DNA from 2 places in the Microbacterium sp. CGR2 genome. Region 1 is predicted to be linked to the other one. Evidence: riboswitches for the same ligand, from Rfam matches in the RefSeq annotation. Region 1 holds a riboswitch; the other holds the start of a gene.
The links. A riboswitch is a leader RNA that binds a small molecule or an ion and turns the genes downstream of it on or off. The one in region 1 is predicted to bind guanidine.
Positions count from the first base shown of each region.

Region 2: another riboswitch for guanidine. It lies ahead of D7252_RS17995 (multidrug efflux SMR transporter); the one in region 1 lies ahead of D7252_RS00325 (multidrug efflux SMR transporter).

Region 1 covers NZ_RBHX01000001.1:57,367-63,318, forward strand. Annotated here, with positions in the region: gene D7252_RS00305 (methylated-DNA--[protein]-cysteine S-methyltransferase) at 34-546, shown strand; gene D7252_RS00310 (cation acetate symporter) at 617-2,254, opposite strand; gene D7252_RS00315 (DUF485 domain-containing protein) at 2,251-2,598, opposite strand; gene D7252_RS00320 (LuxR C-terminal-related transcriptional regulator) at 2,707-3,561, shown strand; guanidine-III (ykkC-III) riboswitch at 3,633-3,703, shown strand; gene D7252_RS00325 (multidrug efflux SMR transporter) at 3,715-4,041, shown strand; gene D7252_RS00330 (Lsr2 family protein) at 4,087-4,443, shown strand; gene D7252_RS00335 (MarR family winged helix-turn-helix transcriptional regulator) at 4,483-5,130, opposite strand; gene idi (isopentenyl-diphosphate Delta-isomerase) at 5,208-5,729, shown strand; gene D7252_RS00345 (polyprenyl synthetase family protein) at 5,733-5,952, shown strand, end outside.
Region 2 covers NZ_RBHX01000001.1:3,596,099-3,602,050, forward strand. Annotated here, with positions in the region: partial or broken gene D7252_RS20530 (dihydrodipicolinate synthase family protein) at 1-107, opposite strand, end outside; gene D7252_RS17980 (PLP-dependent aspartate aminotransferase family protein) at 104-1,099, opposite strand; gene D7252_RS17985 (B3/4 domain-containing protein) at 1,344-2,069, opposite strand; gene D7252_RS17990 (helix-turn-helix domain-containing protein) at 2,086-2,667, opposite strand; guanidine-III (ykkC-III) riboswitch at 2,739-2,804, shown strand; gene D7252_RS17995 (multidrug efflux SMR transporter) at 2,815-3,129, shown strand; gene D7252_RS18000 (multidrug efflux SMR transporter) at 3,129-3,485, shown strand; gene D7252_RS18005 (helix-turn-helix domain-containing protein) at 3,533-4,120, opposite strand; gene D7252_RS18010 (helix-turn-helix domain-containing protein) at 4,239-4,517, opposite strand; gene D7252_RS18015 (NmrA family NAD(P)-binding protein) at 4,697-5,551, shown strand.

The sequences.
Region 1 (5,952 bases):
TCGATCGTCGTCGTGGCCGGTCAGGATGGAGGCATGACATTCCGCTATGACTTCGCACCCACCCCGTTCGGCGACGCACTCGCGGTGTTCTCCGACGATGGCATCGTGGGCTTCGATCTCGGCGAATCCGAGGACCCCACGGTGCCGTGGCTCCTCGAGGGCGTATCCCGACAGCTCCGAGCCGTGCCCGAACCCGACCCCGGCGCCGCCGATGAGCTCGCTCATCTGCTCGCCGAGTACTTCGACGGAGCCCCTATCGACTTCAACGAGCACCTCCGCCTGGACTGGCGCCTCGTCGACGGCTTCCATCGCACCGCACTGCAGGCGATCTGCGGCATCCCCTGGGGACAGACTCTGAGTTACGGAGAGGTCGCCGTGCTCGCCGGTCATCCGGGCGCAGCCCGCGCGGTCGGCACCGCCTGTCGCCTCACGCCGTTCTCCGTCATCGTTCCCGTGCACCGGGTCGTGCGCTCAGACGGTTCGGCCGGCCACTACGGAGCGCACCCGGAGCGAAAGCAGTTTCTCCTGGACCTCGAAGGTCGGTGAGCGATTGGTCCGGGAGAGCAGACGTGGACCCGGCGAGTAGGCCGCCGGGTCCACGCGTTCCTCCATGTCGTCAGTGATCGACCGCCTTCTCTGCCCCGAACCCGGTCAGCGAGCGCACCTCCATCTCGGCCGCGAGTTCTGGCGATTCCTTCACCTTGCTGGTGACGGTTCCCAGCCAGCCGAGCAGGAACCCGAGTGGGATCGACACGATGCCGGGGTTGTTCATCGGCCAGATGGCGATGTCGATACCGGGGATCATCGACGTCGGCGTGCCGGAGAACACGGGCGACAGCACAATGAGCAGGATCGCGGCGCCGAGACCTCCGTACATGCTCCACACCGCGCCTCGGGTGTTGAACCGTCGCCAGAAGAGCGAGTACAGGATCGTGGGGAGGTTGGCGGAGGCCGCGACAGCGAACGCCAGAGCGACGAGGAAGGCGATGTTCTGCCCCTGCGCACCGATGCCGCCGATGATCGCGAGGATGCCGATCACGATCACCGTGCGTCGGGCGACCCGCACCTCGGCGTCCGGGTCGGCCTCGACCTGCTTGCCGGCCGCGTCCTTCCGCCCCTTCTGGATGACGTTCGCATAGATGTCGTGCGCGAACGACGCGGCGGCGGTGATCGTCAATCCGGCGACGACCGCGAGGATCGTCGCGAACGCCACGGCCGAGATGAAGCCGAGGAGCAGAGGCCCGCCGAGCTCGAGCGCGAGCAATGGTGCCGCCGAGTTCACGCCTCCGGGAGCGGCGGCGATGACGTCGGCGCCCACCAGGGCACCTGCGCCGTAGCCGAGCACCAGAGTCAGCAGGTAGAACCCGCCGATCAGCCAGATCGCCCATACGACCGAACGCCGAGCCTCCTTGGCGGTGGGTACCGTGTAGAACCGCATGAGCACGTGCGGGAGACCCGCGGTGCCGAGCACGAGAGCCATCCCGAGTGACAGGAAGTCCCAAGGGTTCGCTCCGTACTGCAGTCCGGGCGCGAGGATCGCGTCACCCTTGTCGGAGTTGGCGACCGCAGCTTCCAGCAGCGTGTTCAAGCTGAACCCGTTGATCGCCAGCACCCAGATCGTCATTCCCAGCGCACCGCCGATAAGGAGGAACGCCTTGACGATCTGAACCCACGTCGTCCCCTTCATGCCGCCGATCAGGACGTAGACGATCATCAGGATGCCGACCACCGCGATCACGATCGATTGGCCGAGACGACCGTCGATGCCGAGCAGCAGTGAGACGAGTCCGCCGGCGCCGGCCATCTGCGCGAGCAGGTAGAAGAAGCACACGGCGAGAGTCGTGATCGCCGCTGCCATCCGCACCGGACGCTGCTTGAGACGGAACGAGAGCACATCGGCCATCGTGAACTTGCCGGTGTTGCGCATGAGCTCCGCGACCAGCAGCAACGCGACGAGCCAGGCGACCAGGAATCCGATCGAATACAGGAACCCGTCATAGCCGTTGATCGCGATGGCTCCGCAGATCCCGAGAAAGGACGCCGCCGACAGGTAGTCGCCGGCGATGGCGAAGCCGTTCTGCGGTCCCGTGAACGAGCGTCCGGCGGCGTAGTAGTCGGCCGCGGTCTTGTTGTTGCGGCTCGCACGGATGACGATGAAGAGCGTCACCGCGACGAATGCCAGGAAGATCGAGATGTTGAGGATCGGATTGCTCTGGCTGGCGACGGAGTCCGTTGCGGTGCGAATGATGTTCACGCGTGCCCCTGTGCTTTCTCGAGGTCTTCACGAATCTCCGTCGAGAGAGGATCGAGCTTCCTGTTGGCGAAAGACACGTAGGCCATGGTGATGGCGAAGGTCGTGACGAACTGCCCCAGGCCCAGGAGAAGGCCGATGGTGATATCGCCCCACACACGTTGCGCCATGAAATCCGTCGCGAATGCGGCGAGAAGGACATAGGCGAAATACCAGATGAGGAAGAACGCCGCGAGGGGGAAGATGAAAGATCGCTGCGTGCGTTTCAAAGTGAGGAATCGTGGAGATTCCTCGATCGCGATGTAGTCGATCGCGCCGTTCGAACCCGGAGGGGTCTCGCTGCTCATGGGGCCTCCTTGCCACACGTCCGTTTCCGCACGTCTCAGCCGCGCAGAATGATAGGGTCGACGCTACGAAACGGGGAACGGCGCCGTCACCCCCGAAAGTAGGTAGTCGTGAGCTCTCCGGTCGCGCTGGAATCCGAAGCCGAACTCGTCGCCAACGCGGTGCGCGAGCTCGCTCGACGCACGCGCTTTCCGGTCGCCTTCGGTGGCCTCATCGAGGAAGGTGTCGTCAGCGTCACCAGCATCGTCGGAAACCGCACCCGCGCCCTCAACGGGCTCCGCGTCCGGCCGGAACGCGGCCTCGGCGGTCGCGCGATGATGGAACTCCGTCCACGGATGACCAGCGACTACGGCTCCTCTCGTCAGATCACACACGACTACGACGTCTTCGTGCTCGGCGAGGGCATCCAGACCTTGCTGGCGCTGCCGATCGTGGTGCAGGGCCGTCCGCGTGGCGTGCTGTACGCGGGCGCCTGGGACGAAGAGCAGGTCGGCGGCGTGACCACCGCCCCGGCGATGCAGGTCGCCCAGTCGGTCGCCGACGAGCTGCGTATCCGCGACGAGGTGCAGCGGCGCCTGCTCACCGCCGCCGGACCCGATCCAGTGGCGCCCCCGCAGCGCGAGGAGCTCCGCGAAAGCTTCGCCGAGCTGCGCAGCATCGCCGCGTCGATCAACGATGCGGATCTCCGCGCGCGGATCGCGGAGGTCGAACGGCGACTGGTCACCCTCGCCGGTGACCATACGGCCGTCGCGACCGGCCCCGTGCCGACCGTGCATCTGTCTCGCCGCGAGACCGATGTCCTGGCATGCGCCGCGCTGGGTTCGACCAACGCGGAGATCGCGGCCCAGCTCGGCCTGCGTGAGGGCACGGTGAAGGCGTACCTCGGCACCGCGATGTCGAAGCTGGACGCGTCCACCCGCCATTCCGCCGTCACACGAGCGCGGCGAGCAGGACTCCTCCCCTGACGACACCGCTATCCGTGTGCAGCCCGTGCCCAGATATTGCCCGGTCGATGACCAGGCGGGTCGGATAGCATCGAGACCGGTCGGCGAACTCCGGCTCCGGACGAGGTAAACCAGTACCCGGCGAGCGAAAAGACTGGTTCGAAAGGACCGATCATGTCGTGGATCGTACTCATCGTCTCCGGAGTCCTCGAAGCTGTGTGGGCCACCGCCCTCGGGAAGTCGGAAGGCCTCACGAAACTCTGGCCGAGCGTGCTCTTCTTCGTCGCGCTGGCGATTTCGATGGTCGGACTCGCTTTCGCGATGCGGGACATTCCCACCGGAACCGCATACGCCGTCTGGGTGGGGATCGGCGCTTCTCTTACCGTCATCTGGGCGATGATCACCGGCGACACGGACGTGTCGTGGATACGCATTCTCCTTTTGATGGGCCTGGTCGGCTGCATCGTTGGTCTCAAGCTGATCGATCCCGGCCATGAATAGGTGCGACGTCCGCCATTCGTCTTGCCGGGGCACTCACCCGAGGGTATGGTCATCCGCATGGCTAGAAGAATTGTGCATCAACTGGTAGACGATATCGACGGCAGCGTTCTCGAGGTGGGCGAAGGCGAGACTGTGCATTTCTCGCTCAACGGGACTGCTTATGAGATCGACGTGAATTCCGCGCATGCCGAGGAATTGCGTCAGGCATTTGAGCCCTACATCGCCGCGGGTCGCCGGGCGGGGTCTTCGGGATCGAACCGCTCTTCTGCGTCTCGAAAGCGCCCGGCGCGCAATCCCGAGGTCGCTGCGATCCGCGCCTGGGCCAACGACAACGGCCACAAGCTCTCGGAGCGCGGGCGCATCCCGGCCTCCGTGGTCGAGGCGTACAACGCGGCCCACTGATTCCGGCACTCTTCGTGCGGGGCGAGTTCGATCGTGTGCTCAGTCAGCTGTCTGCTGGAGCCAGGGCTCGTCCCGCAGGGTGATCTCGTCCGTCATATCGGCGAGGAACCGGATCACCACATCCCGTTCCGCCGGCGTCAGGCGCGCGGCGGCGTAGAACCGCTTCGCCTGCTGTCGTCCCACCGTCTCCATCGCCGCGTGCCGCGTCGCGGGCGTGATGGTTATGGCCAGCGCTCGGCGATCCGTCGGGTGCGGCGCTCGGCGAGTATGCCCGCCGGTCTCGAGACGATCGAGCAGTTTCGTGATCGCAGCGGTGGAGATTCCGAGATGGTGAGCGATCCCGCTCGGCGTCGCCACAAGCCCCCGATTCGCACAGACGATCAGGTAATGGAGCGCACGCATGTCCGTCTCGTTGAGGCGCATGTAGCGCCGCGAGGCCTGCGACAGCCGCTGCTCCGCGTCACGGAGGCCGGCGAGCGCTTCCATGACTGCGGCGATCTGCTTGAGGTCCTCTGGCGGCACTCCACTGCGGTCGATCAGAGTGCTGCGCGGGTCACTCGCTTCGACGTCGTAGATCGCCGCATGGGTCAGACCGTCTGGCGAATCAGCGGATGCCTCCGACTGCCCTTGGCGTGTGCGCGAACCCCGCGCGCTCACCCCCGGGCTGGTGTCGGCATCCGTGTCCATGCGATCATGTTACACACGAAGAGTTTCATGCTAAGTTGATTACTCACTTGGTTAGCTAAATGAGAGTGCGAGATGCCATGGATGAGGTGACGCTCCTCGCCGACGACGGCAGCATCGTCGGAACCCTGCCCAAGAGCGAGGTCCACACCACTGACACTCCGCTGCACCTGGCGTTCTCGTGCTACCTGTTCGACGCTGACGGCCGCTTGCTGGTCACGCGACGAGCGCTGAGCAAGCGCACCTGGCCCGGAGTCTGGACCAACAGCTTCTGCGGTCATCCCCGTCCCGACGAGGAGATGACGGCCGCCGTCAGCCGGCGGGCCCTCGATGAACTCGGTGTGGCGGTGACCGGCATCCGTCTGGTCATTCCCGACTACCGGTACCGCGCGGTCGACGCGAGCGGCATCGTCGAGAACGAGATCTGTCCGGTGCACATCGCCGTCATCGACGGCGATATCGTCGCCGATCCGGACGAGGTGGCCGAATGGGCCTGGATCGACGGGGCGCAACTGGCAGAAGCGGTCGCGCGCGCGCCATTCGCCTTCAGCCCCTGGCTCATCGAGCAGCTTCCTCGCCTTCGCGAGCTCGGTGAGGTCTGAACAATGACCACGACGGCCACGGAAGAGGACCTCGCGATCCGGATCGAAGAGGCGCTACGGCGACGCTTCTCCGAGCGCAGCGCCGCGGCCGCCCAATACGGCCCCGAGTTCGTCGCACTCTGGCATGCGGCGGCAGAGCACGCCCTCGGCGGGAAGTTGATCCGGCCACGACTTGTCATCGATCTGCGGAGGTCGCTCGCTCCTGCCGGCCTCACCGCCGCGG
Region 2 (5,952 bases), 3.5 Mb from region 1:
AATCGACGGATGAGCTTGGCGTAAGCGTCCGCATCCAGTGCGTCGTCGACCAGCGGGGTCAGCGGGAAGGCGCTGACCCCGCTCACCGCGCGGAACGGGGATGTCACCGCTCCGCCTTCCTGGCTCTGGTGATCTCCGTCTTGTCGAGCGCGTTGCGAATGTCGGCTATGAGGTCACCCACTGACTCGAGACCCACCGCGAGTCGCAGGTGACCGTACTCGAGGAAGCCCGCAGGATAGCTCTCGCTTCCGCCTCGGGCGTCAGGGCCGACGTGCACGATGAGCGTCTCGTCGTGCCCGAGCGACACCGCCGACGTGATCACGCCCAGGTTGTCAACGAAGCGGTTCTGGGAGTCAGAATCTCCGTCCACCGCGAACGCGAGCATGCCGCCGAAGCCTCGTCCGCCGAACTGCCTGGCGGCGAGCTCGTGCTGCCCGTGGTCCGGGAGGCCCGGGTACTCGACGAAAGCGATACGGGGATCGCTCGCGAGGAACTCGGCGACCTTCTGCGCAGAGGCGAGGTGCTGAGCCAGACGAAGAGGCAGAGTCACCGAGCCTCGCATGATCATCCATGCATTGAACGGCGAGATCACTCCCCCCACATCGACGACCGCGTCGTGACGGATGCGTTCGACGAGCTCAGCACGACCGATCACGGCGCCGCCCATCGCGTCACCATGGCCGTTGATGTACTTCGTGAGCGAGTGGATCACGAGGTCGGCGCCGTCAGCGAGGGGGCGGCAGAGAGGCGGCGGGGTGAAAGTGCCGTCGACCGTCAGAAGCGCATCGGCGGCGTGCACGATCTCTGCGATCGCTCGGATGTCCGCGACCTTCGTCGTGGGATTGGCGATCGTCTCCACGTGCACGAGTTTCGTGTTCGGGCGGATCGCCGCCTTCACGGCCTCCAGATCGCCGACATCGACGAACGTCGCCTCGATGCCGTAACGCTCCGGGAAGAGCTCCGAGAACAACCGCCACACGGCTTCGTACGTGACGTTGGAGACGACGACATGATCGCCGCTCCTGAGCAGGGTGAAGAAGACGCCGTGCAGGGCAGCGACACCCGTGGCGAAGGCGGCCGCGGCCTCGCCCCCGTCCATCGCCGCGAGCTTGATCTCCAGCGCCTGCTGGTTGGCACCGCCGTTGCGCGTAGGTGAGCCGATCGGTCGCAGACCAGTCCATCGACGCAGGGTCCTGCGGCAGACGGTATGAGTTGGCCATCACGAGAGGAGTGCGGACCGCGCCGGTGCCCTCATCGATGCTGTTCCCTCCGTGGACCGCCCAGGTGAGGAAGTCGACGGAGTCGGGATCGTGCTTGTCAGGATGCGTTGCCATGTTCTTCTCCTAGTTCTCGGTGTTCGCCAGCACACGGCGGGCGATGGTGACGGTCGTGCCGAGGTGCAACAGCGCGCCCACGAGCTCGTCTGCCGCAGCAGTGAGCTGTTCGTCCGTCAACGGCTCCAGCGCATCGAGGATGAACAGCGCGCTGGTGGTCTCGTCATTCAGTGCAGTCCGGCGGCCCTGGCGCCAGTTCCAGCGACGGCAGGTGACGCCCACTTCGTCGCCCCAGATGACTTCTCCGGCGTCGGGGTGCTCGATCACGATCTCACCCGCGGCAGCGGTGTCGAAATTCTCGGTCCCTTCTGCTCGTGTCAACCGCGGGGATCCGCTGTACTGCAGCAGGTCTTCGCCTCCGAGCGGAAGCTGATGGATGACCGAGATCGCGTTATAGATGTCGGTGAGGCGGTTGACTCGGGGAAGACCGCTCTCGGCGCGACGGGTCAGCGCCTCGAGGCTGTTTCGCGTGCGCTGCGGCTTGGCGCCGAACCCGCGGTACGCCTCGCGCCAGGCGGCGATGTGCGGCAGCTCTTCGACGGGGTGGGCGGCGAGCGCTGACGCCGCGACGTTCTCTGCTCGGACGAGGAGCGCCTCGCTCCGCTCATCGCTCTCCCCCGGTTCGATGCCGTCGACGGCGATGAGGAGAGCCCGATAGTCGGGTCTCAGCTGGAAGACCTTCGGCGCGACGAAGGCTTCGTCCAAGAACGCCTGGAGTTCATCATTGGTGGCCACAGCAACCTCTCTTTCTCTAATGCTTCGTTCTTTTGGGCTTGAAGACAGCGAGCCGGAAGCTCGCCGGACTGGAGCCGGTGTTGGCATATGCATGGGCGACATCGCCGGCGAAGACGATCGCGTCTCCTGCCGCCAGGTCCTGCACCTCGTTTCCCGAGCGGACGCTCACCGACCCGCTGTGCACCTGCAGGAGTTCGCGTGTCCCCCTCGCATGGGCATCACTGCTGTGCTCATCGTCTGGACCGAGGTTCCATTCCCACAGCTCGACCGAGTCCGGCGTGCGGGTGCCAACGAGAAGCACACCCGATCCCCCGTTGCGTCCGTGCCAGAGAACGGATCTCTCGCCACGGCGGGTGACCCTGGTCTCGGAGGCGGTCGGGGCCTCCACGAGACTCGGGAGTCCGATGCCCAGAGCATCGCTGATGCGAACCAGCGTTGCAACGCTGGGATTGGCTTCGCCCTTCTCCACATTGACGACCATGCGCCGGCTCACTCCTGCAGCCTCCGCGAGTCGATCGAGCGTCCACCGACGCGCGGTGCGCTCATGCTTCACGCGCCTGCCGATCGCCTGCGACAGGGAACGAGTGGGATCAACCATGTAGTGCATAATACTGCACTACATGGTGTAGTCAATGTGGAAATCGAGCCAGTGACTCCACTAGGCTCATCGCGGAGCGCAGCACGAGCGCTCGCGGACGAGGGAGCAGTACCCGCATCGGACAAGACTGACTCAGAAGGGCCTCCTGTGGAGTGGCTGATCTTGATCCTGTCCGGCATGTTGGAAGCAGTATGGGCAGCGGCGCTGTCCGCGTCGAAGGGCTTCAAACGATGGCGTCCGACCGTGCTCTTCTTCGTCTCGATGGGCGCGAGCCTCGCCGGCCTCGCCTGGGCGATGAACACGATCCCGACAGGAACCGCCTACGCGGTGTGGGTCGGGATCGGCGCCACGCTGACGCTGGTGTGGGGATTCATCACCAAGCAGGAGAAGCCGACCATGGCCAGAGTGCTGCTGCTGCTGCTCCTGATCGGGTCGGTCATCGGACTCAAGGCGGTCAGCTGATGCCCTGGATCGTGCTCTTGATCAGCGCCGTCTTCGAGGCTGTCTGGGCCACCGCGCTCGGCCTGTCCGAGGGGTTCTCCCAGCCGGCGGCCGTGGCCGTCTTTATCGTGGCCGTCGTCCTCAGCATGACCGGGCTCGGCTGGGCGGTGAAAACCATCCCTATCGGCACGGCCTATGCCGTTTGGGTCGGTGTCGGCGCCGCCCTCACCGTGGCGTACGCCATGCTCACGGGGACGGAACCCGCCTCCCCAGGGAAGATCATCTTCATCATCGGGATCATCGCGGCTGTCATCGGGCTCAAGCTCGTTCCTTCGGGAGACGAGAAGACACCGCCTCCGCAAGTGGCCTGGAGCTGACTTCCGCTCGAGGTATCGGGGGATATTCGCCCCGAAATAAACCCTCGTCAGCGGTGGGCGCCACCGGGAACGGGTTCGAACACCGTGAGAGCGAATCGCGCCTCGACGGCGCCCGCGTTCGCGTAGGCATGCTGCTCATCGCCTCTGAAGGTGATCGCGTCGTGGAGTTCCAGCGTGAAGGTCTCCGCGCCGACGATCACTTCCACAGTGCCGGCGAGTACCTGCAGGAGCTCCCGCGTGCCGCTCACGTGGGGTTCGCTGCTGTGTCGATCTCCGATTCCCAAGGACCACTCCCAGAGCTCGATCACGTTCGGCGACTTCGTGCCGGCGACGAGCACAGCACGTCCGCCATGTTCACCGGTCCAGAGGACAGCACCATCACCGTCGCGCGTCACCCGCGCGAGGTCAAGTTCCGGCGGTTCGACGAGCTCTGGCAGACCCACGCCAAGAGCGTCGCTCACGCGGAGCAGTGTGCCGATGTTCGGGTTGGTCGAGCCCTGCTCGATGTTCACGATGACGCGGCGGCTGACCCCCGCCTGCTCGGCAAGCCTGTCGAGGGTCCACCGCAACATCGTTCGACGTTCCTTGACGCGAACGCCGATCGCCGCAGCCAGAACTTTCGGGGTATCGCTCACCTACGCATCCTAGACCGACACTCTTCCTACTCGGTCTGAAAGCGCACGCGGACGGGCGGGCAGGTTGCCAGCCCGCTTGCCTCATTCCACTTCCCCGAGTTGTTTCCATTTGCGACCGTCACTTCTGTTCGATGATCTCGTCAGCGTTGTCAACGATCCATCCGAGCAGGGGGAGCATGAGCTCCATCAGCTCCCGACCTCGAGGGGTGAGGCTGTATTCCACCTGAGGGGGAACCGTGGAGAAGGACTTCCGGGAGACTAACCCATCAGAAGTGAGTTTTCTCAGGGTCACCGACAGCATCTTCTCGCTGATGCCCTCGACCTCGTGGCGCAACTCGCCCCATCGCTTCCTCCCGTCCGAGAGCGCGTAGAGCACGAGCACCCCCCAACGACTCATCACATGATCGAGTACGGAGCGCAACGGGCAGTCTGCGGAGAATACTCCCGAGCGTGCTGCGCGCAATTCCGCAAAACTAACTGGCACGTATGGACCCTACCAAAAAGTGGGTACCCACATTCTGGAATGCTGTGGAACGGGATCGTCTTGCGTATAGGGAAGCGCTTGAAAGGAGCCTCATGACAATCCTCATCACCGCCGCCAGCGGCCACCTCGGCCATCTCATCATCGGCAGCCTCATCGCCCGCGGCACCGCACCGGCCGATATCGTCGCCGGCGCACGCACGCCTGACAAGGTCGCCGATCTCGCCGACCTCGGTGTCCGCGTCGTCCCGTTCGACTACGACCGACCCGACACACTCGTCGCAGGCTTCCAAAGTGTCGAGCGGGTCGTGCTTGTCTCCAGCTCCGAGTTCGGCAAGCGTGCAGTCCAGCATCAGAACGTCATCGACGCTGCGAAGAATGCCGGGGTGAACGCGATCGCCTATACGAGTGTCTATCAGGCCACGACGAACCCGCTCCCCCTCTCACCTGAGCACGCGGCGACCGAGCAGGCATTGGCTGTGTCCGAGATCCCCCATGTGCTGCTGCGCAACGGGTGGTACATCGAGAACTACGCACCGGACGTCGAGCGCGCCCGCCAGTCCGGTGTGATCGCTGCCGCGGTGGGCGATGCCCGCGTGGCTGCCGCGGCGCGAGCTGACTACGCCGAAGCTGCCGCCATCGCGATCACGGATGACGCTTACCTCGGGCGAACACTCGAACTCGTCGGCGACGACGCCTTCTCATACGAGGAGCTCGCATCCGCCGTCGGTGCTCTCCTCGGCAGCGACGTCAGCTACCAGCCGCTGACCTCTGAGCAGCTCATCCACAGCCTCCGCGCCGCGGGACTCGATGAGGGCACTGCTGGATTCGTCGCCGGGCTCGACGCCGGCATCGCCGACGGTGCGCTCGATTCGGCAGATCGCACGCTGTCTGGAATCCTCGGTCGACCTACCACACCACTTCTCGAAGGGCTTCGCGCGATCAGGTAGACCTTCGGAGGCTGGGGCGGACGAGTTGCGGATGGTTCTGGGGGTCACCGCATGATCGCTCCGTTCTGGCGACCGCGGGGATTTAGTGCCGAGCCGCTTCCCACGACGCCATGGAGTCGCTCGGTCTTGGTCGACGGATGCCGGATGCCGGATGAGTCAACCGCCGCCGCACTGTTGCCTGAATTGCGGATCCGCTCCAGCAAATGACATTCGCCTGGCAGAGGAGAGTACACAGATGATCCATCTAAGCGCGTCCAAAGTGTTTGGTGACTCCCAGATGCCTCTCAGCGCGCATGACGTCACTTTCTTGGGGGCGACGGAGCGGGTGCGCGTCGAGGCTGTCACTGTTGCATTCGTGACCGCCGGCGCAACTCGCCTCAGGCACGCAGGAGGGGTGGCGG